DNA from 3 places in the Candidatus Clostridium eludens genome. Region 2 is predicted to be linked to each of the others. Evidence: riboswitches for the same ligand, from Rfam matches in the RefSeq annotation. Region 2 holds a riboswitch; each other region holds the start of a gene.
The links. A riboswitch is a leader RNA that binds a small molecule or an ion and turns the genes downstream of it on or off. The one in region 2 is predicted to bind thiamine pyrophosphate.
Positions count from the first base shown of each region.

Region 1: it holds a riboswitch for thiamine pyrophosphate, as region 2 does, so the genes downstream of both, thiC (phosphomethylpyrimidine synthase ThiC) here and thiD (bifunctional hydroxymethylpyrimidine kinase/phosphomethylpyrimidine kinase) in region 2, are expected to answer to the same signal.
Region 3: it holds a riboswitch for thiamine pyrophosphate, as region 2 does, so the genes downstream of both, thiT (energy-coupled thiamine transporter ThiT) here and thiD (bifunctional hydroxymethylpyrimidine kinase/phosphomethylpyrimidine kinase) in region 2, are expected to answer to the same signal.

Region 1 covers NZ_JBJHZX010000007.1:69,280-81,835, reverse strand. Annotated here, with positions in the region: gene ACJDU8_RS06610 (sensor histidine kinase) at 1-1,284, shown strand, start outside; gene ACJDU8_RS06605 (hypothetical protein) at 1,384-1,581, shown strand; gene glgP (alpha-glucan family phosphorylase) at 1,934-3,541, shown strand; gene ACJDU8_RS06595 (glycosyltransferase family 4 protein) at 3,691-5,181, shown strand; gene ACJDU8_RS06590 (sugar phosphate nucleotidyltransferase) at 5,212-7,656, shown strand; gene ACJDU8_RS06585 (hypothetical protein) at 7,752-8,009, shown strand; gene ACJDU8_RS06580 (methyl-accepting chemotaxis protein) at 8,225-9,943, shown strand; TPP riboswitch at 10,007-10,114, shown strand; gene thiC (phosphomethylpyrimidine synthase ThiC) at 10,205-11,518, shown strand; gene ACJDU8_RS06570 (EAL domain-containing protein) at 11,748-12,556, shown strand, end outside.
Region 2 covers NZ_JBJHZX010000040.1:15,413-24,275, forward strand. Annotated here, with positions in the region: gene ACJDU8_RS20290 (D-alanine--D-alanine ligase) at 1-532, shown strand, start outside; gene ACJDU8_RS20295 (MBL fold metallo-hydrolase) at 602-3,088, opposite strand; gene ACJDU8_RS20300 (3-deoxy-7-phosphoheptulonate synthase) at 3,302-4,354, opposite strand; gene thiE (thiamine phosphate synthase) at 4,501-5,112, opposite strand; gene thiM (hydroxyethylthiazole kinase) at 5,103-5,912, opposite strand; gene thiD (bifunctional hydroxymethylpyrimidine kinase/phosphomethylpyrimidine kinase) at 5,952-6,752, opposite strand; TPP riboswitch at 6,850-6,952, opposite strand; gene ACJDU8_RS20320 (M28 family peptidase) at 7,228-7,923, shown strand; gene ACJDU8_RS20325 (hypothetical protein) at 8,010-8,165, shown strand; tRNA gene ACJDU8_RS20330 (tRNA-Leu) at 8,397-8,483, shown strand.
Region 3 covers NZ_JBJHZX010000026.1:6,797-19,352, forward strand. Annotated here, with positions in the region: gene ACJDU8_RS16435 (hypothetical protein) at 1-1, shown strand, start outside; gene ACJDU8_RS16440 (GtrA family protein) at 213-671, shown strand; gene ACJDU8_RS16445 (DUF3892 domain-containing protein) at 819-1,139, opposite strand; gene dmpI (4-oxalocrotonate tautomerase DmpI) at 1,331-1,513, shown strand; gene ACJDU8_RS16455 (MGDG synthase family glycosyltransferase) at 2,051-3,157, shown strand; gene rbr (rubrerythrin) at 3,581-4,165, opposite strand; gene ACJDU8_RS16465 (hypothetical protein) at 5,427-5,813, shown strand; gene ACJDU8_RS16470 (lactate utilization protein) at 5,953-6,594, opposite strand; TPP riboswitch at 6,699-6,800, shown strand; gene thiT (energy-coupled thiamine transporter ThiT) at 6,861-7,493, shown strand; gene ACJDU8_RS16480 (amino acid permease) at 7,551-8,990, opposite strand; gene ACJDU8_RS16485 (amidase domain-containing protein) at 9,176-9,694, shown strand; gene ACJDU8_RS16490 (YitT family protein) at 9,784-10,680, opposite strand; gene ACJDU8_RS16495 (PocR ligand-binding domain-containing protein) at 10,765-11,811, opposite strand.

The DNA of each region.
Region 1 (12,556 bases), on a different contig from region 2:
TTGATTTCAGCTGGAGAACTTATTAAGAGATCAATGAGTATTGAAAATTTTAATTCAAAGAATACTGAAGATAAAAGAGATATACAAACACTTCTAAAAACAGAAAGAATGTTAAAGCAAACCAAAACCTTTCTTGATTTGAATTATGCTGTAATGGATAAGAACAGCAATGTAATTTTTCCACAAAAAGAAAATTCTAGACAATATAATTTAGTTAACAATAATATTATACCTATAATGTTTAAAAGAAGAATATTTAATTTGATTAATAGGAGCGGAATCAGGTATTTTCGTGTACAGGGAAAGCAATATTGTGCTGTTATATATCCTATAAAGTCAAATAAGAGTGAAAATACTTCAGCAATGCTCATTTATGCTAATATGGATAAAAGCAAAAATATGATCTTTAAAGTTAATATAATATTATTTACTATTCTCATTATAACTGGATTAATAGCAATATTTGCATCTAATGTTGTGGCTAAAAAATTTTCCAGACCCATTATAGAATTGAGTAAATATGCTAAAAAAATAGGGGAAAGACAATATCATTCTAAACCTGGAATTTATGAGGATGAAGAGATAAACCAGTTATCTGAGACCATGTATGAAATGTCCCAAAAACTTTCAATGTATGATAATACTATGAAGACATTTTTGCAAAATGCTTCTCACGAGTTACGTACTCCTCTCATGTCCATACAGGGTTATGCAGAGGGAGTAAAATTAGGAGTTGTTGATGATAAAGAGGCAGCTATAGATATTATTATCGAGGAAAGTAAAAGACTTACTACCATAGTGGAAGATTTATTATATTTATCAAAAATAGATTCTATGCAGGAGTCAATAAATTTTGAAGATTTGAGTGTGGAGGATTTAGTTAGAAGCTGCATTGAAAGGGTGAAAGGGATGGCAGTTAAACTGGATAAAACTATTGAGTTTTTTAACTCGGGAAAAGATATATTAGTGAAAGGTGATGAAGAGAAGCTTTCCAGAGCTATAATTAATGTACTTGGAAATTGCATCCGTTATGCAGGCAAGGAGGTGATTGTAAATTTTAAAAGTGAAGATTCAAAATTAATTATAAATATAGTGGATGATGGACCAGGTGTTGATGAAAATGAATTAAAAAACATATTTGATAGATTTTTTAAAGGCAAGGGCGGCCAGCATGGTCTTGGACTGGCCATAGCTAAAAGCATTATTGATAAACATAATGGCAGTATAACTGCAGAAAATAATACCCATACAGGTGCATGCTTTAAAATAATACTGCCTTTGTAGAATTTGAAAACGGTGAATTTGATATTCTACCATAGTATTATATTGTTTCTATTGTAAATAATATTAATGAAAATAAACTTACAAGGAGGAACTGATAAAATGAATTCACAAGCAAGAGATAATATTCATAAGGCCAAAGAATCATTAAAAAATGCTCAACAAGGTTTGCAGGTGGCTGCAGGCCAGGTTGAAAATGGAAACATAAAAAAACAGATAGAAACTCAATTGACCCAAGTTGGTAACTGCCTTGAAGAATGTCAGAAAATAGCTTCTGGGCTAAGCACACATAAAGCTTAAAAGAACTTATTCAGAGGCGTAGTAGTACTTATCCCCCATCTTAAAGAAGCTGGGGGTTTTAGAAATGGCAACTAGCCTTTGGATAAATATTTATCATGATTCTTTTAAACTAAATGATATACCGCATTAATTTGATACAAATACTTTCCTTTAACTGCTTTAATGTATAATAAACTTTATTATACATATAATAAAAAAGTAATATTATGTAGTATATAAATATAATAATATTACAATTATGGAAATGTATAAAATAAAATAATATTTTATGAAATATTATATAACTTGAAAAAGATATAATAGGTGCTAAATATATCTTCTACAAAAAAAGGGAAAAGGAGATGTTAAGATAGTGAGTAAAGATTGTCCGAAGGTTGCTTATTTTTGTATGGAATTTGGATTACATTCTGATTTTAAAATCTATGCTGGTGGACTTGGAATACTGGCTGGAGATTATCTTAAAGCTGCTAAAGAAAGTAATCTTCCTGTAATCGGGATAGGAATAAGGTGGAAACAAGGATATGTAGAACAGCATATAGATAATAAACAGAGGATAGTGGACTCTTTCTACAATTATGGTTATGACTTCCTTGAGGATACAGGGGTAAAGGTAAATGTAAAAATAAGAGGAAGAGTTGTACATTGTAAAGTGTGGAAGGTAGATTGTTTTGGTAATTCAGAACTTTATTTACTGGATACAGACCTGCCAGAGAATTCTGACCGATGGATAACAGGTCAGTTATATGGATGGTTTGAGGAAGAGAGAATAGCGCAGGAAATAGTACTTGGAGTAGGTGGAATAAGGGCATTAAGAGCATTAAACAAAGATGTAGATATATACCATTTCAACGAAGGACACGCTGTTTTCGCAGGATTTGAACTTATAAGAGAAAGAATTGGAAGAGGAGAAGAGGCTTATGAGGCATGGAGAAAATGCAGAAATAGTATTGTGTTTACCACTCATACTCCTATTGTAGAAGGAAATGAATCCCATGGTCTTGATATATTACAATATATGGATGCTTATGATGGGTTAGATAGAAATTTTATAGAGCAAATAGGAGGAAACCCATTCAATATGACTGCAGCAGGACTCAGGCTTTCTAAAAAGTCTAATGCAGTTTCAGCTATGCATGGAAAAATAGCAAATGAAATGTGGAAAAATATTAATAATAGAAGTGAAATTATAAGTATAACAAACGGAATAAATGTAAAAACCTGGGGCAATGAACATATTATAGAAGCTGCAAAGAGAAAAGAAAATCTACTAGAACTTCATATGAGAAATAAAGTTAAGCTGATAGAGTATATACAGAATAAGAATGGAATAAAGCTGGATGAAGACAACCTTATTATAGGCTTTGCAAGAAGAGCGGCACCGTATAAAAGAGGAGATTTAATATTTAGGAATGAAGAAAAAATTTCATCCCTCTTAAAAAGAAAAAGAGTACAGATAATAATATCATTAAAAGCACATCCTCTAGATTTTACAGGTAAGGAAATAATAAAACATATTTTGACCATACAAGCAAAATATCCTGAATCTGTAGTATTTTTAGACAATTATAATATGGAAAAGGGAGCACTGCTTACAAGGGGTGTGGATGTATGGCTTAACAATCCAAGAGTTACCAAAGAAGCCTGTGGTACTTCAGGAATGAAAGCAGCTATAAATGGAGTGTTAAATCTAAGTACTTTAGATGGATGGTGGCCAGAAGCTTGCTGGGATGGAGTTACTGGATGGCAGATAGGTAATGGATTTATAGGTAAAAATGAGGTGGAGCAGGATATTCACGATGGAGAAAGTCTCTATGAAGTTTTAATCAATAAAGTTTTAGATGTTTACTATAATGATAAAAATAAATGGAATGAAATGATGATAGCAAGTGTAAATGCAATGGTGGAAAGATATTCAGCTAATAGAATGATTATGGAATATTATGATAAAATGTATAAGTAAATTAAAACGAATTATAATAAGTGTATAGTAAAAATTTTTGTTTTTATATAAGTTCTAGAATCATAAAAAACAAATTATATTAGTAAATTTTTGTGTGATTTTACTAATAGCTTTTAAAGATAAAATTTTATAAAGAAAAGAGTGATATAATGAAAGTTTTAATGATTTCCTGGGAATACCCACCTAAGACTATAGGTGGATTATCAAATCACGTGTATTATTTATCTCATTCTCTTTGTGAGAGAGGAAATGAAGTTCATGTGATCACCTGTGAAGAAGGTACAGCACCTATAGATGAAAATGATAAGGGAGTCTTTGTTCATAGGGTTACACCTTATGCTATAGATACCCAAGATTTTACTAAATGGGTAATGCAGCTCAATTTTGCTATGGTGGAAAGAGCCGTTAGATTAATAAATGAATCTGGAGAGTTTGATTTAATACATGTTCATGATTGGCTTACTGCTTTTTGTGCTAAGACTTTAAAATGGTCTTTTAGAATACCTCTAGTATGTACTATACATGCTACAGAATATGGAAGAAATGGCGGTATAAATACTGTAACTCAAAGATATATTTCTGCTACAGAATGGATGCTTACCTATGAATCATGGAAAGTAATTGCCTGCAGTAACTATATGAAGAATCAAATAAATAAAATATTCTCAGCTCCTGAAGAAAAAATATGGGTTATTTCAAATGGAGTTAATGTAGAAAAGTTTGAATTTGAATTTGATTGGCTTTCATTTAGAAGAAAATATGCCATGGATAATGAAAAAATAATTTTTTGCGTAGGAAGACATGTTTTTGAGAAGGGAATACATCTTCTTATAGAAGCAGCTCCTAGTATAATAAATAGATATAATGATTCCAAATTCATAATAGCAGGTACAGGTCCAATGACGGAGGAATTAAAAGATAAAGTCAGATATTCTGGACTGGAAAGTAAGTTTTTATTTACAGGATATATGGATGAAATGGAAAAAGATAAATTATATAGAGTTGCAAATGCAGCAGTATTTCCATCCCTTTATGAACCTTTTGGTATTGTAGCTTTAGAAGCTATGGCGGCAGGATGTCCTGTAGTTGTTTCTGATACAGGTGGGTTAAGTGAAATTGTGGAACATGGCAAAAATGGGCTTAAGTGTATAAATGGAAATGCTAACAGTATAGCGGATAATGTAGTTGGACTTTTATATGATGAGGAATTTTCCAAATATATTAGTGATAATGGAAAAGATACTGTAAAGGATGAATTTACCTGGAACAAAATAGCAGATCTTACTCTGAGAATGTACCATCAGGTTTTAGAAGAAGCCGGCGGTACAGAATGGAGAAAATTAAGCAGTGAAAATAATCATTCTGCTTTTAGGGAGGATTACATGGTATATAAAAGTTTAAATGAGGAAAATGAAGCTTTAAAGAAGATTGCAAAACCTGATGATAACGAAGATTTAAAAGATAACTTTAACGAAGGAGAAATTTTAGAATACTATGAGGATCTTAAAGTGAGTAGGAAACAAGATAAAAAAGAAAATCAGGATATGAAAATTAAAGTAGGTGCTGGTGCTAAAAGTAAAGGCGGAACTACTACAAGAAAGAGGAGCAGTACTAAGAATAAAGAGAAGAGCAAGGTTTAAATATTAAAATGGATAAAGGGTGTGATGGTTATGAAAGCTATAATAATGGCCGGAGGAGAAGGAACCAGGTTAAGGCCCTTAACCTGTAACATACCTAAACCCATGATGCCTATAATGGGGAAACCCATAATGGAATATGCCTTAGAACTGCTTAAGAATACTGGAATAGAGGATATTGGAGCTACCTTGCAATATTTACCTGATGAAATAATAAATTATTTTGGAGATGGTAAAGATTTTGGAGTAAATATAAGTTATTTTATAGAAGAAACTCCACTGGGTACTGCAGGAAGTGTTAAAAATGCTGAGGCATTTTTAAATGATACTTTTGTTGTTATAAGTGGAGATGCCCTTACTGATATAGATCTGTCAAAGGCAATTGCCTATCACAAGAGTAAGGGCGCTGTGGCAACTCTCATACTTAAAGAAGAACCGGTACCTCTGGAATTTGGTGTTGTAGTTACAAATGCCCAGGGCAGAGTAACTGGCTTCTTGGAAAAACCAGGGTGGGGAGAAGTATTCAGCGATAAGGTAAATACGGGAATATATATTTTAGAGCCGGATATATTTAAATATTACAATAAAAATAAAAAATTTGATTTTAGCAGTGATCTTTTTCCGCTTCTCCTGAAAGAAAAAGTACCTGTGTTTGGATATGTGGCAGAAGGGTACTGGTGTGACATAGGAAGTATTGACCAGTATATGAAATGTCATTTCGACATATTAAAAGGGCTTGCGCATATAAACATAAAGGCACAAAAATACAGTGAAGATATATGGATAGGTGAGGATTGTGAAATAAGTCCTGAAGCTAAAATTTCAAGACCGGTGTATATAGGAAGCGGCAGTAAAATATATAACAATGCACAAATTGGCCCCTATACCGTATTGGGTGAGAACAATATTATATCTCCAGATGCCACCATAAAAAGGAGTATACTTTTTAATAACTGCTATATAGGAGATAAGGCACAGATAAGGGGTGCCGTACTCTGTAAAAAAGTTCAAGTTAAATCTCAATGTTCTGTATTTGAAGAAGCTGCTGTGGGAAATGATACTATTATAAAAGATAAGGCCATAGTAAATCCAGGGGTTAAGATATGGCCAAACAAGATGATAGAAAGCGGCACTATGGTAAGTTCCAATATTATATGGAGAGAAAAGGCTTCTAGATCTGTTTTTGGTAAAAATGGTATTAGTGGAGAGATAAATGTAGATATAACTCCAGAATTTGTATCAAAGCTGGGTTCTGCCTATGGTTCTGTTTTAAAGACAGATTCTAGGGTGGCTATAGCCTGCAGTGACAATGGAGCGGCACAGATGTTTAAATATTCTCTGGCTACAGGACTTTTATCTATGGGTATGGAGGTTATGGATTTAAAACAGATGCCAATGGCATTTATAAGGCAGTCTGTTCTTTTCTTCGGAGCACAGGCAGGAGTCTATGTATGTGTAAATGCTAGTGCACCGGAAAAGGTTACTATAATATTTATGGATAAAAACGGGTTGAATATAGATAGAGCTATGGAGAGGAAGATAGAAAGCAGTTTTACAAGGGAAGATTTCAGGAGAGTAAAACCAGATAAGTTTAAGCATATGGAAAATATATATAACTGCCTGGAGTATTATGCCAGGCAGCTTATAAATGGACTTTCACTTGAAAATATAAAGAGCCAAAAGTACAGGGCAGTTTTAAGCATAGAAGATCCTATGATTCTTGAAATAATGAAAGGGATTTTAAAGGAGCTTAAAGTAGAGATGAAATTCTATGATAAGTTCGGTGATACTAAGGGTTTGGCAAGGAAGGTTATGGAGGATAGTGCCAATTTGGGAATTGAAATAGATGAAGAGTGTGAAAAACCGGTTATTATAGATGAAAAGGGAAACATAATAAAAGACAATTTGTACGATGCTTTAAATGCATTGGTTATGTTAAAATCTCATGACATAAAAACTCTGGTAGTTCCTGTTACAGCCTCTTCCACTATGGAGAAATTGGCTAAAATGTGTGGGTGTAAATTTATAAGGACTAAAATAGCGCATAAATTTATACTGGAAACTTATTTAGAAAATGTATCCAATATAAGTGAAAGGGATATGGTAAGTGCATACCTCATGACACTGGACGCGGTAAGTGTGTGTACAATGACTATTAATTTTATGGCAAACTGCAATAGGTCTCTTTCACAGATAACTTCCACTATTCCTCAGTATTACAGCATGAAAAAAGAAATAAAATGCCCCTGGAATATGAAGGGAAGGATAATGAGAAATCTAATAGAGGAAAATAGTTCAAAATCTATAGATTTAATTGAGGGTGTAAAACTTAACTTTGAGGATGGATGGACATTGGTGCTGCCAGATGCAGATGAACCTTTATGTAAGGTATATACAGAGTGCAGGGACTATAAGAAGCTCAATCAGCTTACAGAAGATGTTTTGACTAAAATTACAACTATAACTAAACAATGTTGAACAATTAAAATAAAGGATTAAAAGTTAAGAGTTATAGATGAGTTCTTTAACTATTCTTAACTTTTAATTTTTAATTTGCAGGGGGATGTAAAAATATGAAATCTAATATAAATTCCGAGTATTATATGGAAGCAGAAAATAAATATTTAAAATTAAGACAAATTTTAAAAAAATGTAGAGAGGAAAATAGAAGAACTTTTGAAGATATATCAAATAGCTGTAGATTTAACCAAGAGGAATTAGAAAATATAGAAAAAGGCATAGATAAAGATATAACTCATTTTTTAATATATGCAAAGGCATTGGGTATTAGCATAAATTTAAGTTATAAGGAAAATTATAAACTTCGCTAAAGATTTTAGCGAAGTCATTTTATGCTCATTTTTAATTTGTAGAATCCTGTCGTATTTAAAAATTATATTTTTGTGCAATGTATATTAAAATAATAATAAAGTTAGACAAATGTGTGTCGATATATATAAAAAATCATTGTTTTATGTATGATTATAGGATGCATTTTTGCAAAATATACAGCGATAATGGTTTAATCTCAAAAGGGGGGATTCATATGAATTTTAACAAAATAAAGCTTTCTAATAAATTGAGGATTGGATTTTCATTAATGATTATATTAATAGTAGGGGTGTGTTTATTGTCGATATATGGACTAAATCAAATTAACCAGAATATTGACCAGCTTGTGAATATAGAAAATAAAAAATTGAGTTTGACATATGATATGAGGGAATGTGTAAATAAAATAGCTGTCAGTGTAAGAAATATAGCTGTTACCAGCGACATGAAATATATGGAGGAACAAAAGAAAATAATAGATAAAAATACAATTCTTTATAAACAAAAGGAAAAGCAACTTGAAGCATTAATTTATACTGAAAAAGGTAAGACGCTTTATAAAAATATACGAAATAATGACGACAGTGCATTTTTACAATTTGATAATTCAGTTAAACGAGGTATGAAAATTGATGTAACAAATGAGGAGCTTCAAGATATACTTAACGGATTAAATAAGACGGAAAATAAACTATTATCAAGTATACAAGATATGGTGGATTTTCAAGAACAATTAGAACAATCAAGAGCTGAGATTTCACAAAAAACAGTAAATAATTCTTTAAAGGAAATAGTGGCTTTTTTAATAGTAAGTATTTTAATGGGTATGTTGTTTACACATTTTATAAGGAAGAGTATTTTAACTCAGATTAAAGAGGTAGTAGATGGTGCATCTAAATTGGCGGAAGGCAATTTGAATTTTAAAATGAAGGTAGTTTCTAATGATGAAATAGGACAAACTATTAAAGGCTTAAATAGTGCAATTGAAAAGCTTAATAAGAGTATGATTTCCATAAGGAGTGAAAGTGATAGTATTCTTGGAAGCAGTGAATTAACAAATAAAATGTTTTCAGAGATAAGTTCTGAAATTGAACAAATATCAGCTTCTACAGAAGAAATATCTGCAGGAATGGAAGAATCCTCTGCTGCAGTTGAAGAAGTAACATCCATGGCTACTACAGTGAAGGAAGAAGTGAAGATCACAGAGCAAAAATCACAGGAAGGATTAGAAATGGCCTTAAATATACAGGAAAAAGCAGTTGCTATCAACAATGATTCTATTCAATCAAAAAAAATTGCAGAAGAAATATATATAAAAACAAGGACAAGTTTAGAAAAGGCATTAAAAGAAGTCACTGTTGTTAATCGAATATCAGAAATGGCATTAAGTATAGATGAAATATCAAAACAAACTAATCTGCTAGCATTAAATGCAGCAATAGAAGCTGCAAGAGCTGGTGAACAAGGAAAGGGTTTTGCAGTTGTTGCAGAAGAGGTGAGAACACTTGCGGAAGAATCATCAGAGGCAGTAGCACAAATACAAAGTGAAGTTCATATGGTTTTAGCTGCAGTTGAAAAGCTTTCCAGTTCATCTAGAGATATTTTGGAGTTTATAGAGAAGGACGTTTTAAAAGATTATGACAAACTAATTTCCACTAGCAATGAATACAAAAAAGATGGGGATACTTTAAAAGATATAGTTGCTAAATCTGCAGAATCTTCTAAAAATATTTCTGATTCTGTTGATCAAATTGCAGCAAGTATGGAAGACATAGCAATTTCGGTATCAGAAGTGGCTAAGACCACCGCAGATATTGCTTCAAGTGTGAATCAGGTTAATAATAGAAATGAATCTGTATTAGCAGAAACTAATAATAACGAGGAAAGTGCCATGAAATTAGGAAAGCTTATTAAAGGATTTAATTTAAATTGAAATATATTTTTTACTTGATTACTAATAAATCCTATGATACCATTATGTAATAAGAAAATTGAATATTATGTACAGGGGGGCTGGTGTTTCTGGCTGAGATTAAGAAGTAAATTCTTTGACCCTAAACCTGATCTGGGTAATGCCAGCGTAGGAAGTTGTTTGTGTAAATATGTTACTGATAAAAGCATAAGTCTACGGATTTATGCTTTTTGTTGTACATATGATTTTTTTATAAAATTTACCAGGAAAGAGGATGAAACCATGAATTTTACTACTCAAATGGATGCTGCTAAAAAGGGAATTATTACAAGAGAAATGGAGGTAGTATCCACAAAAGAAAGTATGGATGTAGAAGTTTTAAGAAATCTTGTAGCTGAAGGTAAAATAGTAATACCTGCAAATAAGAATCATAAATCATTAGATGCCCAGGGTGTTGGACAGGGATTAAAGACTAAAATAAATGTTAACTTAGGTATATCAAAAGATTGTGCTAACATAGATATGGAACTTGAAAAGGTGAAAACTGCAATTGAAATGAAGGCAGAAGCTATAATGGATTTAAGCTCCTATGGTAAAACTGAAGAATTTAGAAAAAGAATTGTAGAGATGTGTTCTGCCATGATAGGCACAGTACCCATATATGATGCAGTAGGATTTTATGATAAGGAACTAAGTGATATATCTCCTGAGGAATTTTTAGCTGTAGTAGAGAAGCACGCTAAGGATGGAGTAGATTTCATGACCATACATGCGGGAATCAACAGGGAAACTGCAAAGGTATTCAAAAGAAATAAAAGGCTTACAAATATAGTTTCAAGAGGAGGAGCTCTTTTATATGCATGGATGGAACTAAATAATAAAGAAAATCCATTTTATGAATACTATGATAAAGTTTTAGATATATGTGCAAAATATGATGTAACTATAAGTCTTGGAGATGCCTGTCGGCCAGGCAGCATTAATGATGCCACAGACGCCAGCCAGATAAAAGAACTTATAACTCTTGGAGAACTTACAAAAAGAGCTTGGGAGAAGAGTGTACAGGTCATGGTTGAAGGACCAGGACACATGTCTTTAAATGAAATAGCTGCCAATATGCAACTTGAGAAAAAGTTGTGTCATGGAGCACCATTTTATGTGCTGGGACCTTTAGTTACAGATATTGCACCGGGATATGACCACATAACAAGTGCCATTGGTGGAGCTATAGCAGCTGCAAATGGTGCGGATTTCTTATGTTATGTTACTCCAGCAGAGCATTTAAGACTTCCCAATCTTGAAGATATGAAAGAAGGTATTATAGCTTCTAAGATAGCAGCACATGCTGCCGATATAAGTAAAAATATAAAGGGCGCAAAGCAATGGGATTATAAAATGAGCAAGGCAAGAAGAGAGCTTGATTGGGAAACAATGTTTAATCTAGCTATTGATCCGCAAAAGGCAAGGAGATATAGAAAAGAATCTATGCCAGAGCATGAAGATACTTGTACTATGTGTGGAAAAATGTGTGCTGTGAGAAATATGAATAAGGTGATGGAAGGAAAGAACATAAATATTTTAAGGGAAGAAGATTAGGGCTGTTTTTAAACTCACATGAAGTTTTTTAACTTTGCGTGAGTTTTTTACATCATCTTAATTTGGCATCTGTACATAATAATTATATCTTTATTGTAATAAAGAATATAAAAAAATTTTAAAATAAATGGTATAATATTCACTGTAAATATGACAGATATGGGAAGTTGCAGGTACTTCATTGATATTTAAAGATTTTTGCTTGAATAGTATAGGGGAGCTATAAATTATGATTGAATATGACGGTTTTAATGAAGTTAGTATTATAAGAGAGGTTATAGATAATAAAAGAATACTTGTTAAGTATCAGCCAATTGTGTCCTTAGTAAAGAAAAAAATAGTAGCATTTGAAGCGTTAAGCAGAGGAATAAATATTTTAAATTCGGAAATTATACCTCCACTTAAAATGTTTGAATATGCTCGTAATAATGGCCTGTCAACTATACTTGATAGATTATGTAGGGAAAAGTGTATTGAGAATTTTGAAAATGTGTACAACATGAATGATGAGTGGTATTTGTTTATAAATGTAGATGCCTCTGTTATAGAAGAAGCCGAAGGCTCAAATCATCTTTTTAACCAGGTATTAGAAAATAGGGTTTCACCTAAAAATATTGTAATCGAAATTAATGAATCTCGTGCCAGTAATTTAAGTGCTCTGGAAAGGTTTACTAATAATTATAGAAAAAAGGGATTTCTAATTGCTTTAGATGATGTGGGAACAGGTTTTTCAAATATGGATAGAGTTTCAATTATAAAACCTGACATCATAAAATTAGATTCATTACTGGTAAGGAATATTCAGGATAGTTACCATAAACAGGAGATATTTAAATGTATTGCAGGTTTAGCTAATAGGATAGGTGCAGTAGTTGTTGCTGAGGGAATAGAAACTGAGATTGAACTTAATTATGTAATTGAATTTGGAGCTCACTTAATTCAAGGATATTTTTTTTCAAAACCTGAGTTTATAAATGGCAGCGTAATTAAAAGAGTTAATGCTAAAATTCAAAGTGCTGCACTTAGTTATAAGGAATA
Region 2 (8,863 bases):
TATTAACTATAAATACTTAGAAGAAATGGGATACCCTGTAGTAGTAAAACCCAACTGTGGTGGCTCAAGTGTAGCCACTACTATAATAACAAAAAGTGAAGATGTAGAAGCTGCCGTTCGCCTTGCTTTGAATTATGATACAGAAGTTATGATTGAAAAATATATAGCAGGTGATGAAATAACCTGCTGCATATTAAATGGAACTACCCTTCCAATACTTGCTATAAAACCTAAAGGCAACTTCTTTGATTATACTTCGAAATATGCAGATGGGGGCTGTGATGAAATAGTAGTAGAATTTGAGAAACCACTGCAAAATGAAATTGAAGAAATATCCAGAAAGTGCTGGAATCTTTTCAAGTGCAAAGGATACGTTAGAGTAGATATGATACTAGAAAATAAAATTCCCTATGTGCTTGAACTGAATACTCTACCAGGACTCACTAAAAATAGCCTCTTTCCTAAAAGTGCTAATGCAGTAAATATATCTTTTACAGAATTATTAGACAAAATAATTCAATGCTCTCTGTAAATTTTAAGAGTATCTGAAAATAAATAACTAGCATGCTGGCTAGTTATTTATTTGAATATACCCAAAATATCACCATTTTAATGTACATCCTGTTTTATGTTCAAATTCTGCTTTTACATTATCTAAATTTTCTATATTTACGTTCTCTAATTTTAGTTCTAAACTTAAATTCACGCTATTAAAGGATGGATTTTTCTTTAATTTTATATTCTCTCTTTTACAAATATCTGCCGCTATTTTTATTATTTCATTTTGGTTTGCACTGCTTGATGCGCTAATATTCCACCCTGTAATATTAGCTAAATGCTGAATATGTGTTTTATACTTTTCTCCAATTACAGAACTTATAAACGAAAGTTCTATATATTTTTCATCAGAACATGATTTGATACCTTTTCTGTAGGGTTTGAATTCCTCTTTACTAAAAAACTCTTCAATTAAATTTAAAGCCTTATTTTGTTCCATAGCTTCACATCTGCCAGAAGCTTTCATATAAATATGCTCTGTACTTCCTTTTACTCCAGCTTCAGCACATTCAATTAATAAATTTAATCCCGTAATATTTTGAAATTCCTTTAGCTTATCTTCTCCTACAACATATATAGAATTTGTTATTACTACTGCCTGCCTCTGCTCCAACCTATAAGATATCTTTTTAATAGAAACATCCTGTAAAATTCTATTTACAATTTCAGAGGCTGCATTTATATTTACAGTATTACTTATCTCTACTTTCCAGCCTACTTGCTTTTCAAACTGTTCTATTTTACTATGTATATTTTCATGTACCACAGCCGGAAAATCAAAATTTAGAATTACTTTTTTTTCATCATACATAAAACTTGCTTTTTTAGGATTAAAGCAACTAAAATATTTATTGGTAAGTTCTCTTAATTCATTTGGTTTAAGTTCTTTTCTCTTTAGGCTTTCTTGAATTACATCCTCACTTTTACACTTAAACAAAAATAATCTTCTATTGTCACTTTCAAAATAAGGAGAATTCATTATAATTCTTTGAAAATTCTCTAAAGTATTTTTCACTTTATTGTTTCCATTCCATATATAATTCATCTCTTCTGTGGTAAAGAGCTTTTCTCCATAGTTAACCGATACAAATTTCCATAATTTTTTCATGTTATTTTCATTTAGTTCCTCATCACAATTCATAACTTTATCCAAAGACTTTTTCCATTGTTTCCTAGGCTTATTTATATTCATCTCATAGATTTCACTGCATTTAGGTGCATAAACTTTTCCCCTTACTTCTGAGGAAAGCTGCCTGCAAAAATTTTCTATTACACTTTCATTTCCATGAACTATAAATATATTCCCAGGATTCAAAAAACTTATAAGTGATTTTATTTCACTTTTATCACTGTGAGCTGAAAGTCCCACATTTTTTACTGTACAATTTACAGGAACTGTTTTTTCATTTATATATAATTTCTTATCCTTTTCTTCTTTCAAAAGATCCAAGAGCTTTCTTCCCGGAGATTCCTCATCCTGATATCCTGTCATAACTATATATCCATTTTCCATAGGGGCTATCTTTTCCGCATAGTACTGACTGTATCCACCTGTAAGCATGCCAGAACTTGAAACTATTATTAAAGGTTCCCTATCTTCTAATATTTTTTCCCTAAGTTTATTATTATCTATTGAAATTATGTTATCATCATAAAATGGTTCAATTCCCTTTAATATTTTTTTACCTAGAGAATTTTTAAGATATAGAGGATTTAACTTATAGGTTCTATTTATATCCCGTATCATTCCATCTACATACACCTTAATATCTTTTAATAAATTTTTATTCAATGCCTTTTTTATGGTAAGCAATACCTCCTGTGCCCTGCCCAGAGCAAAAGCCGGAATTAACATTTTACCACCTTTTTGTTTACATTCATTTATTATATCTATAAGCCGTTCCTCTTCTACTTCTCTGTTGGAGTGCAATCTGTCTCCATAGGTGGCTTCAAAAATTGCTACATCCGGTCTTAACCTTGGAACTTTTAATCCTTCTACAGTTTTTTGTGAAAATACAGAAAAATCTCCAGAATAAAACAGAGAACCCTGAGGCGTGGTAATATAAATACACGCAGCTCCTGCTATATGTCCTGCAGTGTAGAATGTAAGTTTTATATCTTCAAAAATAGGGAATTCCACCATATAGTTTATGGGGAAGATATTATTTAACATATTTTTAACATCTTCCTCTGCATATAAAGGAATTTCCCCTTCCCTATTATTCATGATCTTTAAACTGTCATATAGAAGTACCCTCATTAAGTCCTTTGTCATTCTAGTAGTATATATCCTGGCTGTGGGATATTCTTTACTTATTATAGGGAGGGATCCTATATGATCCATGTGAGAATGACTTATAATTACAGCATCTATCCCTCCCTGCTCCTGAATTGATTTAAAATCCGGAAGGGCATCTTTAGAAGAACTCTGTCTTATGCCGCAATCCATAAGTATATTTCTATTACATATTCTCACAAGTATACAACTTCCACCTACTTCTCTGGCTCCCCCTAAAAATGAAATGTTCATATTGTGACATCACCTCCCTCTCCCAGTAAATATGTCATATTCTAAAGAGCCTTAATCAATGCATAACCAATCCCAAGATGTCTTATATAGTATTTTAACATATATAATTGTATTATTCAAAATGAATAATTGAAATTACTGGTAAGAGTAAATATAATTTTTAACAGGTGAACATACAAACATATTAATAGTTACAACATACCGCTAAAATATTTATACATTTTCAGCAATATAGTAAATTAGTTTTTCTGTATCCTGCCACCCCAGACATGGATCTGTAATGGATTTTCCATAAGTACCTTCATCCACGTGTTGATTGCCTTCTTCGAGGTAACTTTCAATCATAAATCCCTTAATCATATTCTTAAGTGTAGCATCATATTTTCTACTCATAAGTACCTCTCTGGCAATTCTTGGTTGTTCCTTATAAAGTTTAGTGGAATTTGCATGGTTTGTATCTACAATAATTGAAGGGTTTAACAATCCCTTTTTTTCATATTCTTTAGAAAGATTAATCAAATTTTCATAATGATAATTTGGAATATTTCTTCCATAAGAATCCACTGCTCCTCTTAAAACAGCATGTGCAAGAGCATTCCCGCTTGTTTCAATCTCCCATCCATTATATATAAAAGTATGATTCAACTGTGCTGCCTTAATGGAATTTAACATTACAGTTATATCACCGCTGGTAGGATTTTTCATTCCCACAGGCATATTAATACCACTTACAGTAAATCTATGCTGCTGGTCTTCAACCGAACGGGCTCCAATTGCATGATAACTTAATAAATCTGCAAGATATGTATAATTTTCTGGATACAACATCTCGTCTGCAGCAGGCATATGGTATTCATTTAAAGCTTTTATATGCATTTTTCTGATAGCTTTTATCCCTGCAATTAAATCTGGCTTTTTATGCGGGTCTGGCTGGTGTGCCATTCCTTTATATCCCTCTCCAGTGGTCCTTGGCTTATTTGTATAAATTCTAGGTATGATAATAATAACGTCTTTTACCTTTTCTTGGACTTTCGCCAGCCTGCCTATATATTCACAAACAGAATCTTCATTATCTGCAGAACATGGACCTATTACAAGAAGAAATCTATTATCTTCATTTGTAAAGACCTTTTTTATCTCCTCGTCTCTATTTTTTTTAGTTTCTTTCATAGAATTTGACAGTGGTATTTCCTCTATAATTTCATCTGCAGTAGGCATTTTCTTAACAAATTTCATACTCATATTTTTACTTTCCTTTCTATGAATTTTATCTATTCAGATATTCCACAGTTTAACCATTTCTATAACTCATATGTTAAAGTATAAACCTTTATCTTTATGAGTCAATAGTAATATTACATATACTAAAATAAATAACAAGCCGCAGATGGCAACACTATTTTAAGCATGCCCTATTTGCGTAATGCCTCAGCAGCAATCTTTATATCATCTTTTCCTAAGATGGCAGATATGACAGAAATACCATCAACTCCAGTAGATAGCACTTCTTTAAAATTATTCTCATTAATACCTCCTATGGCAACTGCAGGTATGTTTATGCTGTTGCATATTTTCTCCAGTACTTCTATACCTATAGGTGTATCTATATCTTTTTTAGTACCCGTAAAAAATACCGTTCCTATTCCAACGTAATCTGCCCCATTTTTCTCTGCTTCCAAAGCTTCCTCTACATTACCTACGGATATGCCTATTATTTTATCCCTACCTAAAATATTTCTTGCTGTAGTTAAAGGCATATCGCTTTGTCCAAGATGTACTCCCTCTGCATCCACAGCCTGTGCTATATCCAATCTATCATTTATTATCAGAGGAATTTTATAAATTTCAGTTATTTTTTTAACTTCCAATGCCTGCCTATAAAAATCTCTTGTGGAGGCATCCTTTTCTCTCAACTGGACCATAGTAACACCGCCTAAAATGGCCTCTTCCACAGCTTCATGGAGAAGTTTTTCTTTTAAAAAACTTCTGTCTGTAACCAGATATAAACTATAATCTAATTCCATGTTATTTTGCCCTCTTTCTTCAATTTTTCTTCACTTAATTCATATATGTAATCTATAAGCTTAACCCTAAAACTTCCTGGAGCCTTAGCCTCTCTATAAGCTTCTTCTCCTGCTATATTCATGGAGAGTATAGCACTTACAGTACTTATGAATTTGTCTTCAAAAGCCCCTGCTGCGCCCCCGCAAAGTGCCCCCACCATACATCCTGCTCCTGTTATTTTAGTTAACATTTCTGTTCCATTTTCAATTATGGCACTATTTTTTCCATACGCTACAAAATCCTTTTTGCCAGTAGCGGCAACTACACAATTATATTTATCAGATAAAGCTATACAGGAATCCAATGCACCCTCTCCAGTATCCAATGAATCAACCCCTTTTACACTTGAAGTTTCACCTGCTAAAAATTTAATCTCACCTATATTTCCCTTTATGACATCAATTCTTCCAACCTTGAGAATTCTATCTATAACCTGAATTTTTCGTGGGATGGCAGCACAAGCTACAGGATCCAAAACTACAGGAATATTATTGATTTTTGCAGACATACTGGCTAAAATTGCCGCCGTTTCTTGCTCTTTAGTAAGGGTTCCCACATTTATATATAGGGCAGAAGATATTTTTACAAAATTAAAAACCTCGTCATATGCCTCACACATGGCTGGTGAAGCACCATAAGATAAAAGAACATTTGCACAATCATTTATGGTTACATAATTAGTAATACAATGTACAAGTGGTACCCTTTTTCTAACTTCCGTTAATACTTTTGACACTTCATCTAATTTAAAATTGCTCATTTTTTAGTCTCCTTTTATATTTAATTTAGTTATTAATTACTAATAATCCAGCCCAGCGTTTTTATAAATTTCAATAAGATGTCCTACCGGACCTACTCCTTTACCTATGGTAAAGGAATTTTCTATAGCTTTAGCTATATATTGTTTTGAAAGATATACTGCTTTATGAACACTACAGCCTTTTGCAAGATAAGATGCTATAGCAGAGGATAAAGTACAGCCTGTACCATGGGTATTTTTAGTATTTATTCTGTGTCCCTGCAAGTTTAATATATCGCCATCATAGAGTAGAATGTCATCTGCATCATTACATCTGTGTCCACCTTTTACAAGTACATTCTTTGCCCCCATTTCTTTTATCTTAAAAGCTGCTTTTTCCATATCTTTTTTACTTTCTATTTTTAACTCCGTAAGAACTTCTGCCTCTGGAATATTTGGAGTTATAATATCTGCAATCTGCACCATATTCTTTATAGCCCGTTCAGCCTCCGGTTTTAAAAGAAAATATCCACTTTTTGATATCATTACAGGATCAAGTACTATGTTTTTGGCCTTATATTCTATAAGAAGCTTTTCTATTACAGATATGGTATGACTATTTGAAACCATGCCAATTTTCACTGCATCTACTTCTATATCATCAAATACAGATCTTATTTGAGCCTCTACCATCTCAGGACTTACATCCATAACCTCCTGTACACCCACTGTATTTTGAGCCGTAACAGCAGTAATTATGCTCATACCATACACTCCAAGAGCACTCATAGTTTTTAGATCTGCCTGTATACCAGCCCCTCCTGAACTATCAGAGCCTGCAATTGTCAACACTTTTTTCATTGTAAACACCTCCTATTTATGTTAAGTGATTCTTAGATTCAATGGAACAAAAACAAAAAGTGTATGCAGAAAAACATACACTTAATAAAAGCCTTTGAGGCTACATAATATTGTTTCCCTACGCCAGCTTTGCCTGGATCAGGTTCAAAGGGTTAGAGAATATCTCTTCTCAGCTTTTATAAGCACCCCCACAAGACTATTATATTTTACTTTTATTTTACTACAGTAATAAAAATTTGCAACCTAAATTTTCACACACAAATTTTTCACACTCACCCTTCTATTAATATTTCATTTTTATCTATTTGATCTGAAAACATTCAACATTTCACGCAAAATCCTTACTAATATTTCCATGCATTTATTTACATGTTATTACAACCAAGGTACAATTATCATATATAGCATTAATTCAATCAAAGGAGGGATTGTTATTAAATCTATATTAAAAATGGGGACCATTGCAGTTATAACTTTGACTTTTTCATCATGCTTTTTAAGCGCATTTAACCATAATGCTACAAAAGTTAATGAAAGTAATAAGCAGCTAGTACAGGTACAGGATTCTGCAAAAATTCCAACAACTAAAGAAATAGTTAATACTTTAACTTCAAATGAGTTTGAAGGGAGATTTGTTGGTTCGAAGGGTAATGAGAAAGCTGGACAATATATCTCAAAAATTTTTAAAGATATAGGATTAAAACCTTTGTTTGGAGATAATTACTATGATGGATATTCACAATTAGTTTATAATAATTATGATACTGGTACAAATAAAATACTTAATAATGTTGTTGGTGTTATAAAGGGTAGGGAAAGTAAAAATGCTGTAATTGTATCAGCACATTTTGATCATATAGGATATCAAGATGGCAAAATTATTAGAGGGGCTTTGGATAATGCTTCCGGTGTATCTGCTTTAATAAAAATAGCTAATACATTACAAGAGAAGTCTAAAGAAAAATCTTTTGATGAAGACATAATTTTTTGTGCATTTAATGGAGAAGAAGAAGGATTAGTAGGAAGTCGTGCATTTGTTAATGAGATTAAATCTAAATCTATATACAACAGCTTATATAACATTAATATAGATTCTATAGGTGCTAAAGCAGGAGGAACATTTGCTTTAAAGAATAAAAGCAATGTGTCTAGCAAGTTATATATACTATAAGGGTTACTCTGGAAAAGGATAATATTGAATTTGCAGATACAGAGGTAAACGTTGGAGGTGATAACTCGAGTTTTGAAAAAGCAGGTATATCTAATGTTTTTTTTGTGCAGGAAGGTATAGAAAAATTAGTTCATAAATCTACAGACACTCCAGATATTTTAGATTATAATCAGATAGATAAGATTGCAAATTCTATAAGTAATCTTATACAAGAAAATGATGGAGTAGTATTTAGTGATTAGTTATCAATTATTTTTATGTATATCTTTTATATAAGAGGTGCTAATATAATCAGTATAATACTGACATCTACACAGGAAAGCATCCTTATTCTGAAACTAAAACTGCTGTAAAAAATTTTCTGCCAAGTTTTGAAATTCTAGTTGACAAATACCTTAGCACCTGTTATTATTTTATATGTTAACTACAGGAATTAATATACATTAAAAGTAAATCAAGCTGGCTTATATCATGCCGAAGTGGTGGAATTGGCAGACGCAACGGACTCAAAATCCGTCGCTGGTGACAGCATGCGGGTTCAAGTCCCGCCTTCGGCACCAAGCATTTTCAAGGGTTAAAAGCATTCTGGGTGAAAATTCCAGAATGCTTTTTTTATACTTTTGTCACCTTTTTGTCACCAAACTTAAAAATAATTATTAAAATTTATCATGATTTATTAATAAGTTCTTTTATTTATAATATTATTTAATCGGCTCAAAGTGATAAAATAAATATAGCTTTATACCCCAAATGGAGCAAGATCTAGTTTTGGAAATATACCAGTTACCAAAAAATAAAGCATAGGGCTAGCAAACCTAACGCTATACTTTCAAACTATTTCTGGACCAAAATAAAATAATCAAAGAGCCGGGCAAAGACAAACTAGTTAACTCTAGTAATTAAGCCGTCCTTAGATTAGATGTAAAATTATAACTTGAAT
Region 3 (12,556 bases), on a different contig from region 2:
GAATTACCATATACTATACATTAAGTCACACGTAAAATATATTTACGTGTGACTTATTACTTTGGAATATTATGATGAAAATCCACCTAAGCCCAAGAATCACTTGATAATTTTTTAATAATTATCACACGATTTTAACATAATTATGTGATAATTATGCCACATTTTTTTGATACTATTTAAATAAATAATCAATTAAAGAGGTGGAATACATGAATGCTGTTAAAAATATTTACAATACTTTTATAAATGATAAAAAATTTACACATATTATAAGATTCGGTTGTGTAGGGTGTCTAAATACTATGTTCGATTTTGTGATTTTCTGTGTACTAAATAGTTTATTTGGTATTAATTATATTATAAGCCAGATATTGTCTTATTCTGGTGGCACCTTGAATAGCTATATTTTGAACAAGTTTTGGACTTTTAATGACAGGAAAACTAATAAGAAAACAGCACAGGAAATAGTTCAATTTATTGTTGTTAATTCGATTTCTTTAAGTGTGAGCCTAATAGGCCTAAGTATATTAATAGATAGTTCTATAAATTCTTTTTTTGCTAAAATTATTTCAATGGTGTTAGCTCAAGTAGTTAATTTTTTAGGATACAGATTTTGGGTTTTTGGTAGAATTGTAAAATCCCTGCATCTCACTAAAAAAGCAGCATAGGTATAAACAGAAATGCTCTTTTCTATTTTAAAATAACGTAATTGTACAAATAATAAAATTATATTTAGCCTCTGGTATATAGTTGGAAAAGAGCCTTTATAGGAGGCTCTTAATATTTTTTACATTTAACTGATTATATGCTTCCTATCATAATTCCCATATATCATATGGAATTAACGGTAAACTTCCTAAATCACTTCCTCGATTAGTATCTGGTTTTGTAGTTATAAATTCTTTTAATATAATTTCTGCTCCCTTTCTCAATTTGTCATCATCATCACTAATTAATGTTACATATTTATGACCATTTTTTATATTTTGTATAACATCTTCTATTAGGTGCTCCTCATAATTATTGCTAAATTTACCCTCGCCCATTATTTCATAAGCTCTAACTTTTGTGATATGTGCATCACCTTTATTACAATTATAATCTTCGTATTCTACTTTAAAAATTCCATATTCCATACTACCATCTCCTTTCATCATATTATTATATCATTTCTACAAAAATAGCCAATATCCTCTAAGCCGCTATTTACTTTAATTATTTAAATCTGTATAATATATTCTTATAAAGTAATTCTTATATCCATGTAGAGTTTACCTATGAGAAATGCTCTTATTCATGGGATAAATTATATTTAAGGAGTGATTTTATGCCAGTTATAACAATAGAAGGTCCAAAAATTACAAAGGAACAAAAAGAACAACTTGTAAGTGAATTTGTAACCTCTGCAAGTAAAATTCTTAATATTCCTCATCAAGCTTTTGTTACCATCATAAAAGAAAATGAACCAGACAATATTGGTACAGGGACTCAACTATTATCTAACAAATAAAAATAGACTTTCTAAATGCTAGGTATATACCCTAGCATTTTTAATATATCACATTTTTTCTAAATATAGATACTTTACATTCGGTTTTATGCAATTTGATGAAAAATAGCTTAATTAAGATCAAGCTCATCAGCTAATAAGAAAGCTACTTGAATAATTTCATCATATAAACCAACAGATTTCTGTCAAATCTACATAAAACATTAACTTTCAACGCAATATAATTAGGAGAAAATAAGTTCTTATTTTATGTAAGTTTAATATTTTTACAAACTCTTTATAATTAAAGGAGTGATCAAGCAGTAACCTTCGCTAAAGTTCCATTATGATTATTCTAGCATTAGGAATTCCTTTAATAAATAATAGATTAAAACAGTATAGAGCAGAAAGTATAAGAATCAGCAATATTGAATTGGGAGAATCCCCACTAGAAAAATTTAGATGCTTTCTTAATCTATACAAAATATAAAAAATAAATAAGTCTATAGCAGTTATTTAACTGACTATAAACTTATTATACGAGGTGTGATATTTGTTATGATTAAAAACATACTTATTATTTCTTCCAATTACACAGGACATGGCCATAAAAGCATAACAGAATCTCTATGTGAAATTTTTTCTGAGAATAATGGTGTTAAAATTCATGTTATAGATGGATTTTCACTTGGCGGCAATATGATGCTGAAAATAGGTAAATCTTATGGTCCAATAACAAGGAATTCACAAAATTTATGGGAATTGGTGTGGAATATGTCCATTATAAGACCATCATTGGTTAATGAATTCGTGGAATTAATAATAAAGGATAATTTAATAGAATTATTAAAAAACGTGAATCCCGATTTAATTTTATCTGTGCACCCCAATTTTAACGGTTCTGTTATAAATGTACTGGAAAAGAATAAAATTAAAATACCATTTATCACTTTAATAGCAGATCTAGTGAGCATATATCCTCTTTGGGCAGAAACTAGAGCTGATTACATTATAAGCCCAACACAAGAAGCAAAAGATAAGTGTATAAGATTCGGCGTTTCAGAAGAAAAAATAAAAACTTTAGGTTTTCCAGTACGTTCAAAGTTTAATAATCATGGAAAACACAGCGATTATACACCAGATATGCCTTTAAAATGCTTAATTATGAGCGGTGGGGAAGGTGTAGGGAATATGAGAAAAATAGCTGAAATTCTCCTTGATAATTTTAATTGTACCATCAGAATTATTGCAGGTAGAAATATGAGATTGAAAAAATCATTGGAAAAATCATTAGTAGAAAAATACCCTGATAAAGTTGAGATTTATGGTTTTATGGAAAATATACAAGAATTAATGTTTTCTTCTGATATCGCATTTACCAGAGGAAGCCCAAATGTTATGATGGAAGCCATAGCATGTAATGTACCCTTAGTGATTACTGGTGCTTTACCAGGTCAAGAAGAAGGCAATCCAAAATTTGCTGAAAAATATAATTTGGGAGTAATATGTACCGACACTAAAAAAATAAAGCATACTATAGATGCTCTGATTCAAAATAGTGCACAAGGTTTAAATAAAATTAAAGAATCACAAAGTTACTACAATAATCCCAACGCTTCTAGGGACATCGCAAATTTTATTTTAAATATTAATACTAACATTTAATTTGCAGGTTCAAATTATCTTATTGCTAAAGTACATCCCTTATAATATTGAAAAAATAAGATGTAATAAAAGCCTGCACCCTTATTTTTAAGAAATAGGTATAAAAACAAGTTAAATTAGTTATAATATTAATGCATAATTAAAATCCCTTAAAATATCTTAGCTGGTCATGTGCCAGCTACTTTTATCTATAAAAACCTCCTCTTCACCACGTTGTTTCCAAAAGACAATATAAGTTTAATTGATAATTTATAGTTGTTTATTTTTAAATTTAAAATAAATTCCTTAAACTTATTATTGAATAAAATTAATTTTAATGATATTATTTATTTGCAAGACTATATTAATCATACTAAATATAGTTAAAACCTGCACTGTAACCACAGTGCAGGTTTTTATCTTAGACTCAATATAACATCAATATTAATAATTTTCCACAAGTATTTCAAAATATGATTGAGGATGAGCACAGGCAGGACAAACTTCAGGAGCAGAATCCCCTTCATGAATATATCCACAATTATCACATTTCCATTTATATACTTTTTCCTTCTTAAATACAGTACCATTTTCTACATTTTTAAGTAACGCTAAATATCTTTCCTCATGGTGCTTTTCAACTTCACCTATTTTTCTAAAAACCGTTGCTATAGCAGGAAATCCTTCTTTATCCGCTACATCTGCAAATTCTGGATAGAGCTGAGACCATTCTTCATTTTCACCATCTGCCGCAGCTTTAAGAACTGTTTTAGTATCTCCTAGAGCAACCGGGTAAGAGGCATTTATTTCTACAGATTCCCCTTTTAAATCATTATTTAAAAATTTAAAAAATCTCTTTGCATGTTCTTTCTCATTTTCTGCAGTTTCTAAAAATATATTAGAAATTTGAACATATCCTTCTTTTTTTGCAATGGATGAATAATAAGTATATCTGTTCCTTGCCTGAGATTCTCCTGCAAAAGCTTTCATTAAATTTTCAGCAGTTTTTGTACCTTTTAAAGATGCCATAAAAGTTACCTCCTAAAATAAGTATTAATTTGTTATTTAGTCTTACAAATAAGTAGCTAACTTGATGTTTACAAATAGTTTATTTACTTAATTTTAATAAATATTTATTTGAAATTTTATCACCATATATTATTTAATGCTAACTTGAATAATTTAGAAATAACTATTTATAAAACCATATTACGTAATTTTTTCTTATTTGTAGCTATATTAATATCTTATAATATGTTTACCATATATTCAACTATTATAATATCTTAATTACATATTAAAACATTTCTTTATTCAGATACAAATCTATTATATTGTATAAAATTTCTGCATATTTATTTTAAATATATAACTTATATAAAAATTTTATCAAAAAAATAGGAAACACCTTTCAATAGTTATAATAAAACTAACTACAGGGTGTTTCAAAGTGACATATATGTTACGTATATATTACTACATAATTAAAAATAATTCTACAAAAAATATTATTTTTAATAAAAATAATGATGGAACCAATCACAGATAATAGAAATAAAAATACATGTACTTATAAAGTTATTATAAGATTTAAGCGCCGTTTACTCATAAAGAATATTTTTTCCATTACAACCTTCTATAAATATGTATTAAATACAAAATATATTTATTATTCCAACAATATTTATACATTTTCTTCAAAAATGTATGTTTCTTCATTTACGGTAAAATTTAGGTTTTACTACTAATATGTAATTATTTGTATTCTATCAGCCATAGTATACATTTTTTATCTGTATTACTGCCTAATCACTAAGGTTCTATAGTCTCATTAGATAAAATACCTACCAATGCACTATTCCATACATTGCATATATTTCAAGAAAAATATCTGACTATACTTGATATATATGGAACCAATCTTTCTTACATCTTATTATATATGATGATGAAATTTGTTATATAGCCTTTTCATACCATTAAATCCATTAATTTAATAATGATATAACATAAAAATACTGTTAATATAACAAACATAGATAAACCTAAATTTCCAAAAATGAAATGGGTCACTATTTATAAATCACTAATTACAATTTTTCTATATATTACACATATAGAAAAAATATTTAAATTCACTTAAAGATATTCATTTACACCTATAAATTTAGATAGAAATATTTTTTAGTGGATAAGGCTAAAAGTTCCCTAAGTAACTTTAAACACCCATTTCTGAAGGTGAAAATGAACTAAAAAATCATATACTACTAAAAATTAGGAGGAATTGAAAATGTTAAAACTTAAACACAAATTACTTTCAGCTTTAATACTTGCAGCACCATTATTATTAAATACGGGAATTGCTACAACAGTTCATGCATCTGGCGTAAACAACAATATAGCATCTGTACTCTGTAAATCTTCTTGTCCTTCAACAAAAGCAGTTAATTGCACAAATTTTGCTAACTGTAAAAACTCTAATAGCTGTACAGATCCTGCTAGCTGTAAAAATTCTAATTGCAAAAACTCCAATAGTTGTGTAGATCCTGCTAGCTGTAAAAGCTCTAATAGTTGTACAAACTCTTCTAATTGCATAACACTTAATGGAGTAAAATACAATTGCTCAGGCCTTGATTCTTCAATACTTAGCGGTCTAAGAACAAACTGTGGAAAATAAAATCAGCTTAAAATTAATATTTACAAAATTAAGGGAACTATAGAATATCTACACTAGGTTTATCAAATATATTCAATAAAACCTTAGTTTAACATTATACATCAATGTCACACGTAAACATAATTACGTGTGACATAATTTAATATCCTAAATTTTCATTAAGTATAAATACATAGATTCTTGAATCATCAATTTGTTTTTTTATGAGGGTATATTCGTTACATATTCTGCTCTTACTGCTGCAATCCACACAATATCCCGTTTTAGCACAGGGTGTATTACAATTTAACCTCCTGGCATTTGCCGGAGCACATACCCTTTTATTTCTCTCTATAGCTTCCTCTAAGTTCTTAACAATTTTATTTACACCACAGACTACTATAACTTTATCAGGACCAAAGAGCATAGCTGCAACCCTGTTGCCTCTGCCATCTACATTGAATAATTCTCCTTCCTCAGTTAACGCATTAGTGCTGGTAAAAAATACATCTGCAAAAAATGTTTTTCTATGTATTTCCTTCTTCTCATCTGGAGTAATCCCCTCAGCCGCCCTATCTAAAAACTTATACTTGCCGCTCCTTAAATATTCTAATAGGCCTATTTGTTGTAAAGTAGCAGAACCTCCACAGCTTACTACAGAATCTTTCTTAACTAATTGTTCTATTTTATTAAAAAGTTCCTGTCTATCTTTTATGTAAAAACCATTCATATTATTCTTTTTTAATGCCTCAATAGTCCTCTCTATTCTTTTTTCGTTTGTCCAAAGCACATTCATATCCATTATATATCTACCTCCAAAATTTATTTCAAATTATAAACCACATATTAGTGTAATAATTGAAATACTACATATTATGTATTATAATTATTATATAATAATTAAATACTTAATGCTAGGGGTGCCTTTATAGGCTGAGAAACAACATTTTGTTAACCCTTCTACCTGATCTGGATAACACCAGCGTAGGGAAGCGGATTCTAAAAAATCAAGTCGTATTCCTATGGAATACGACTTTTGGGCACCTTAGCTAAGTAAGGAGGTTTTATATGTCTTTAATAAAAAATATTACAGAGATTTCATCTCACCCAGCTTCTATTTTCGCATTAATTGCCCTAATTATTTTTATTCTATTTTGGGCCAAAGTTAAAAATGTTAAATTCACTACACAGCTTATAACTCAAATAGGCATAGCACTGGCACTGGCTGCTATACTTCAAATATTTAAAATATACCACCTTCCACAAGGAGGGAGTATAACTTTGGGGAGTATGATACCTATACTACTTATGGCTTTACTTTACGGGCCTGAAGTAGGCTTTATTACTGGATTTTTATATGGAATCATAACCTTAATACTAGATCCATACATACTCCATCCTGTACAAGTTATATTTGATTATCCACTACCATTTATGGCTTTAGGTATTGCTGGTTATTTTAGAGATAGAAAAATTATAGGTACACTGCTGGCTCTTTTAGGGAGATTTATATGTCATTTTATATCTGGAGTAATTTTTTTTGGAAGTTTTGCCCCTAAAGGAATGTCTCCGGCAGTTTATTCTCTTATGGTAAATGGTATATTTATGTCCATTGAAGGTGCCATATGTATTGCAATAATGTCAGTATTACCAGTAAAACATTTAGCCACAATTTTAAACAAAAAAATAGCACATAATTAAACTTTAAAAAGAAGGCTAGCAGCTGTACCACTCTAGCCTTCTTTTTAACTTGATTTATTATTTCCCCTTGTATCTTTGTATGGTTTTTTTTTTCTTTTCAATTAGTTCTTTAGAAAATTCCGTAAAAAAACTGGCGTTATGTCTTTTTACATTAAATTGATTACCTGATATGCCATATGTCTTAATCTTTATATAATACTTCATACACATATATACTACTGAATAAAAAGCAATAATTATCAGACCCGCTATAAGACCTGATGCCTGACCTGGAATAAAAGGCATACTAGCAATAACAATAATAAGACTTATAAGAGTAATCCATGAAACATATATATGATGCCTTCCTTCCGCACCATAGGTATGTTTTTTACGTAATCGGATTTGTGAAGCAACGATAGTTACATATGTAAAAAGCAGTGCAAAACCACCACAGCTTACCAAGAATAAATAGACTCTAGGAAATAAAAGTCCAAGCATTAGTCCCAAAAACATAACAAAACCCGAAAATACCATGCCTCTATAAGGTACTTTTGTTCTATCCTTTAACCACCTTGGAGCATAGGATTCATCTGCAAGAGAACGAATCATTCTTCCAATACCAAACATAGCTGCCAACATTGTAGAAAGTATAGCTGTGACCATTACTATATTTATTACATTTCCAGCCCAATTCATACCCCATCTGTTAAGTGCTGCTACCATAGGGCTAAAATTCTCACTAAGAACTCCAGTAGGAATCAATAACAAAAGTGCAGATATGGAAGCTATATAAAGTCCAACAAGGCTTATTACAGTATAGCTGATAGCTTTTGGAATTATTTTTTTGGGATTATCCGTTTCTGAAGCTGCCAAACCAATTATTTCAAACCCTGCATAGGCGAACATCACTGTAAGCATACTTCCTGCAATACTTTTTACGCCTCCTAAAAGTAAAGGTTCCCCAGTTACTTTGGCAGTTCCGGTCCTTGGAGATACACCTAAAAAACCACTAATTAAAAGTAATGCAATAATTATAAAAGATATTATTGTCAATAACTTAACAGCCGCAAGGCCACTTTCAAGTTTACTCAATTTGTTGGCACCTAACAAATTAAGTAATGTAACTGCAAGGATAGTCATACTTCCAAATAAAGATATGGATATGCCAGGAAACCATTTACGCAGTAAAATGGATACTGCTGCCGCTTCACTGGACATAGCTAGAACCATTCCAGTCCAGTAAACCCATCCAACAATAAATCCAGCTCCTGGTCCAAAGGCTTTTCCGGCAAAAGTACGGAACGAACCAGGTGCCGGATCTGCCACTGTCATTTCTGAAAGAGCAGAAAGAATAAAATAAACTAAAATTCCTCCTAATACATATGAAATAATTATAAGAGGTCCTACGGCATGAATAGCTACAGATGATCCTAGAAAAAAAGATCCACCAATTACAGTTCCTAGTGCCATCATTGTAAGTTCCCATACAGATAATCCCCTATGCTTCTTTTCCACCATTAATCACCCCAAATTCATATGATTCTAAAAATAGTATGTCTTAAAGCTGAAAAAAAATTCTATAAATAAAGTAAGAAGCATATTATAAAATTCATATTTTTTATGGAAACTATTATATAAATGATGTACTTTTTCATGTATATTTACATAAAATGTACCATAATTAATTTTATGGAGAAGTTATGAATTATAAAGATAATTCCTCATACCTTAGAACAAATGCAGTAAACTATGCTATAAATTATGCCATAGTGCCAAACCCTGCTTATAGATACTTTTCTGTGTATGGCAATGATGGAGGTGATTGTACAAATTTTACCTCTCAATGTTTGAAAGCAGGAGGGGCTCCTATGGTGTTCACAGATAAAAATCCATGGTGGTATAAAAATAATCTCAAATCATCGGGTGATAGTTGGTCAGTTTCATGGTCTGTAGCTGGTTCTCTTTATTGGTATTTAAAAATTAATGCTGAAGAAAAATCACAGGGCCTTAAAGGTATGGAAGTACCCTCTGTATCTATGTTAGAATTAGGTGATATAATATTTTATGAAAATGCTAGAGGTAGAATTGCACATTCAGCAATCATTACTTCTTTTTATAATGATCATCCTCTAATATCCCAGCATACTCCTAACAGTTTAAATATATCCCATATAAAAAAATGGGCAGCTAAAACCCATTTTATAAAAATATATTTATAATTTTATATTTATAGTATGCAGGTTAATTTTAACCTACATACCATACAATTATGATAAAAAAATAAAAAACTTTAATAACTGCAAAGAAATTATTTAATTTGATTTTGCTTTCTAATTTCTCTATTTAAATTGAATCCCTGACCCAAAACTTCATAGGTATCACTAATTATTATAAACGCACTTGTATCAATACTTTTTATTAAACTCTTAAATATATTTACCTCAGATTGATTCATAACCACCATTAAAATTGTACGCTCTTCCCCAGTATATCCTCCAAATCCAGAAATTTTTGTAATTCCTCTATTTAAATCTTTTATAATGACATCTTTTATAACTTCTGATTTACTGGAAACTATAAACGCTACCTTGGACCCACTAAATCCTAATTGTATTAAGTCAATAGCCTTACTGGTTATGAATAAAGATATAATTGCATAAAGAGCTTTTTCTGCATCGAATACAAATGCAGCAGCAACAATTACAGCTCCATCTATTATTCCTTGGGAATTACCAATGGTTATACCAGCATATTTATTTATAATACTAGCTACTATAGAAGTACCTCCCGTAGATGCATCACTTTTGAAAACCAAACCAAGACCAATACCCGAAAGTAATCCTCCATATATGCTGCCTAAAAGTGGATTCAGGGTAACTGGGTGCAAATTAGTGGTTAAAAATATAAATAAAGGTAACACTAAAGAACCAAAAACAGTTCTCATCATAAATTTTTTACTCAATAAAAATAAACCTATAAAAAATAATATTATATTTCCCAGCCATTGGGTAATTGCAGGTTCTATATAATCTACATGCTTTATTAATAAAGATATTCCTGCTATTCCGCCAGAAGCTATTTGATTAGGTGCAAGAAATAAGTTAAATCCTAATGCTGTTATTCCACATCCAATTATTAGCTGCAAATATTGTATAATATAATAGCATTTAATGCCTTTATTTATAATAAATCTATTTTGATTCATCTAAAATCTCCTTTTTTCACAAAATATACTAATAATAAATATCTATTTTATATTTTGAAAAATAAGTAAATAAATACTACTAATTTATATTTTTGAATTTGCCATTTCATTTAGAGTATCTGCCATTGTGGAAACTTCTTGAACATTAGATGAAATTTCTTGTATTGCTGCTGTCTGCTGCTCTGTAGTTTGAAGAGTAGCATTAGAAGTTTCAGTGGTCTTATCAACAGATTCCTGTATTTTTCTAGTAAGATCTACGATGGTAGAAGCTGTAGCTTTTGAATCTTCAGATAATTTTCTTATTTCACTGGCAACAACTCCAAAACCCCTGCCTAATTCCCCCGCTCTGGCAGCTTCTATAGCCGCATTCAAACCAAGCATTTTTGTCTGTTCTGCTATATTTTTTATAGAATTTAATACAGTATTTATCTCTAAAGATATACTTTTAACCCTATTTATTTCCTCATTTAAAACTTGTTGATTATTACTAACATTTAAGGACGATGCAGCCAATTCTTCCATGGTAGCTGAAATCTGTTCAAAATTTTCGGAAAGATTTCTAGCAACTGTTCCAACTAAAATTGATTCATAACCTATTTTACAAAGAGCATTGGCAACTACATATAATACTTCAGATGCCGCCTTTACATTTTGCTCACTTACTTTATATACATGATTTGAAGCATCTACATATTTATCAGCATCCACACCTATTTCAGCAGCAGTATCTCTAAAACGAGTTTCTCCAGGATGGGAATACATAACTTGTCCACCCAATATTGTACCTATGGTTTTGCCTTTTATCATTATAGGTGCAGCAAAATCAATTAAGCCTGCATGACAGGTATACACATACGGTTTGCCAAGTTTTGTTGCTTCATTTCCCCCTTTTTTATGGGACTCTGCACATCTGGCCACTCCTTTAACAGTAGACTGTGTAAGATTTAAACAAAAATTAGTATAGGAACTAGGTTTTGTTACAGGTTTTCCATGTTTGTCCACCGTCACACTGGCTATATTCATGCTTTCGGCAAAATTATCTTGAAATTTTTGCAGTATATTTATATCTATAACATCCTCCACTTCCAATAAATCTAAATCTAATTCTCCACCTTCCAATATTTTTATCATTGTATTACCTCCCCATATATAACTAAAATTTAATTTTTTTATTACAACATATATATTATATATTATATACAAACAAAATTCTTACCTTCAGATGAAGTTTTTATTATTTCTAAAAGCCTAAAATCTTCACTAATTAATTTAATATTTCAAATTTTGATTTACTTAATTAAAGTTATACTTGAATTAAAATGAAATTTATAAAAATATATAGATATAGGTAAAAATTTTAACCTATTTAGTCTTTAATGCATATTTTCCCCTTTGTATTTATAAAAATTTTCAATTATAATGTAAATTATACTAAAGGTTAAGATGAAAAAATAAACATAACACAATAGCAAAATGGTTTGTAACCTGTCTATGTGGTATCACCATTAATTCGTCCCTTAACCGGGGCGTTCTTTTATTTAATTTTATATCATTGTATAATATCTGTCTATTTTATATTCGTATAACTTGTGAAAATCATTACATTATAGTTTATAGGCAGTGATTTTATAAGATATAGGATTTCTGAGTTTAAACTTAATTTATACATAAAATTTTAACTAATAAATGCTATGTATACGTATAACTTAGGTTTTAAATGAGAAATCCTATAAATTTCAGCATTTACTTTAATGCTTTAAAGGGGGGAAGATAAGAGTATATTTACTTGAATAGTATTTTAAATTTTTAATGCGGATTCTTTTTACTATAATTAAAAAATTGTGTTCTATGAATCATTAACTAAAATGAAGGGGTG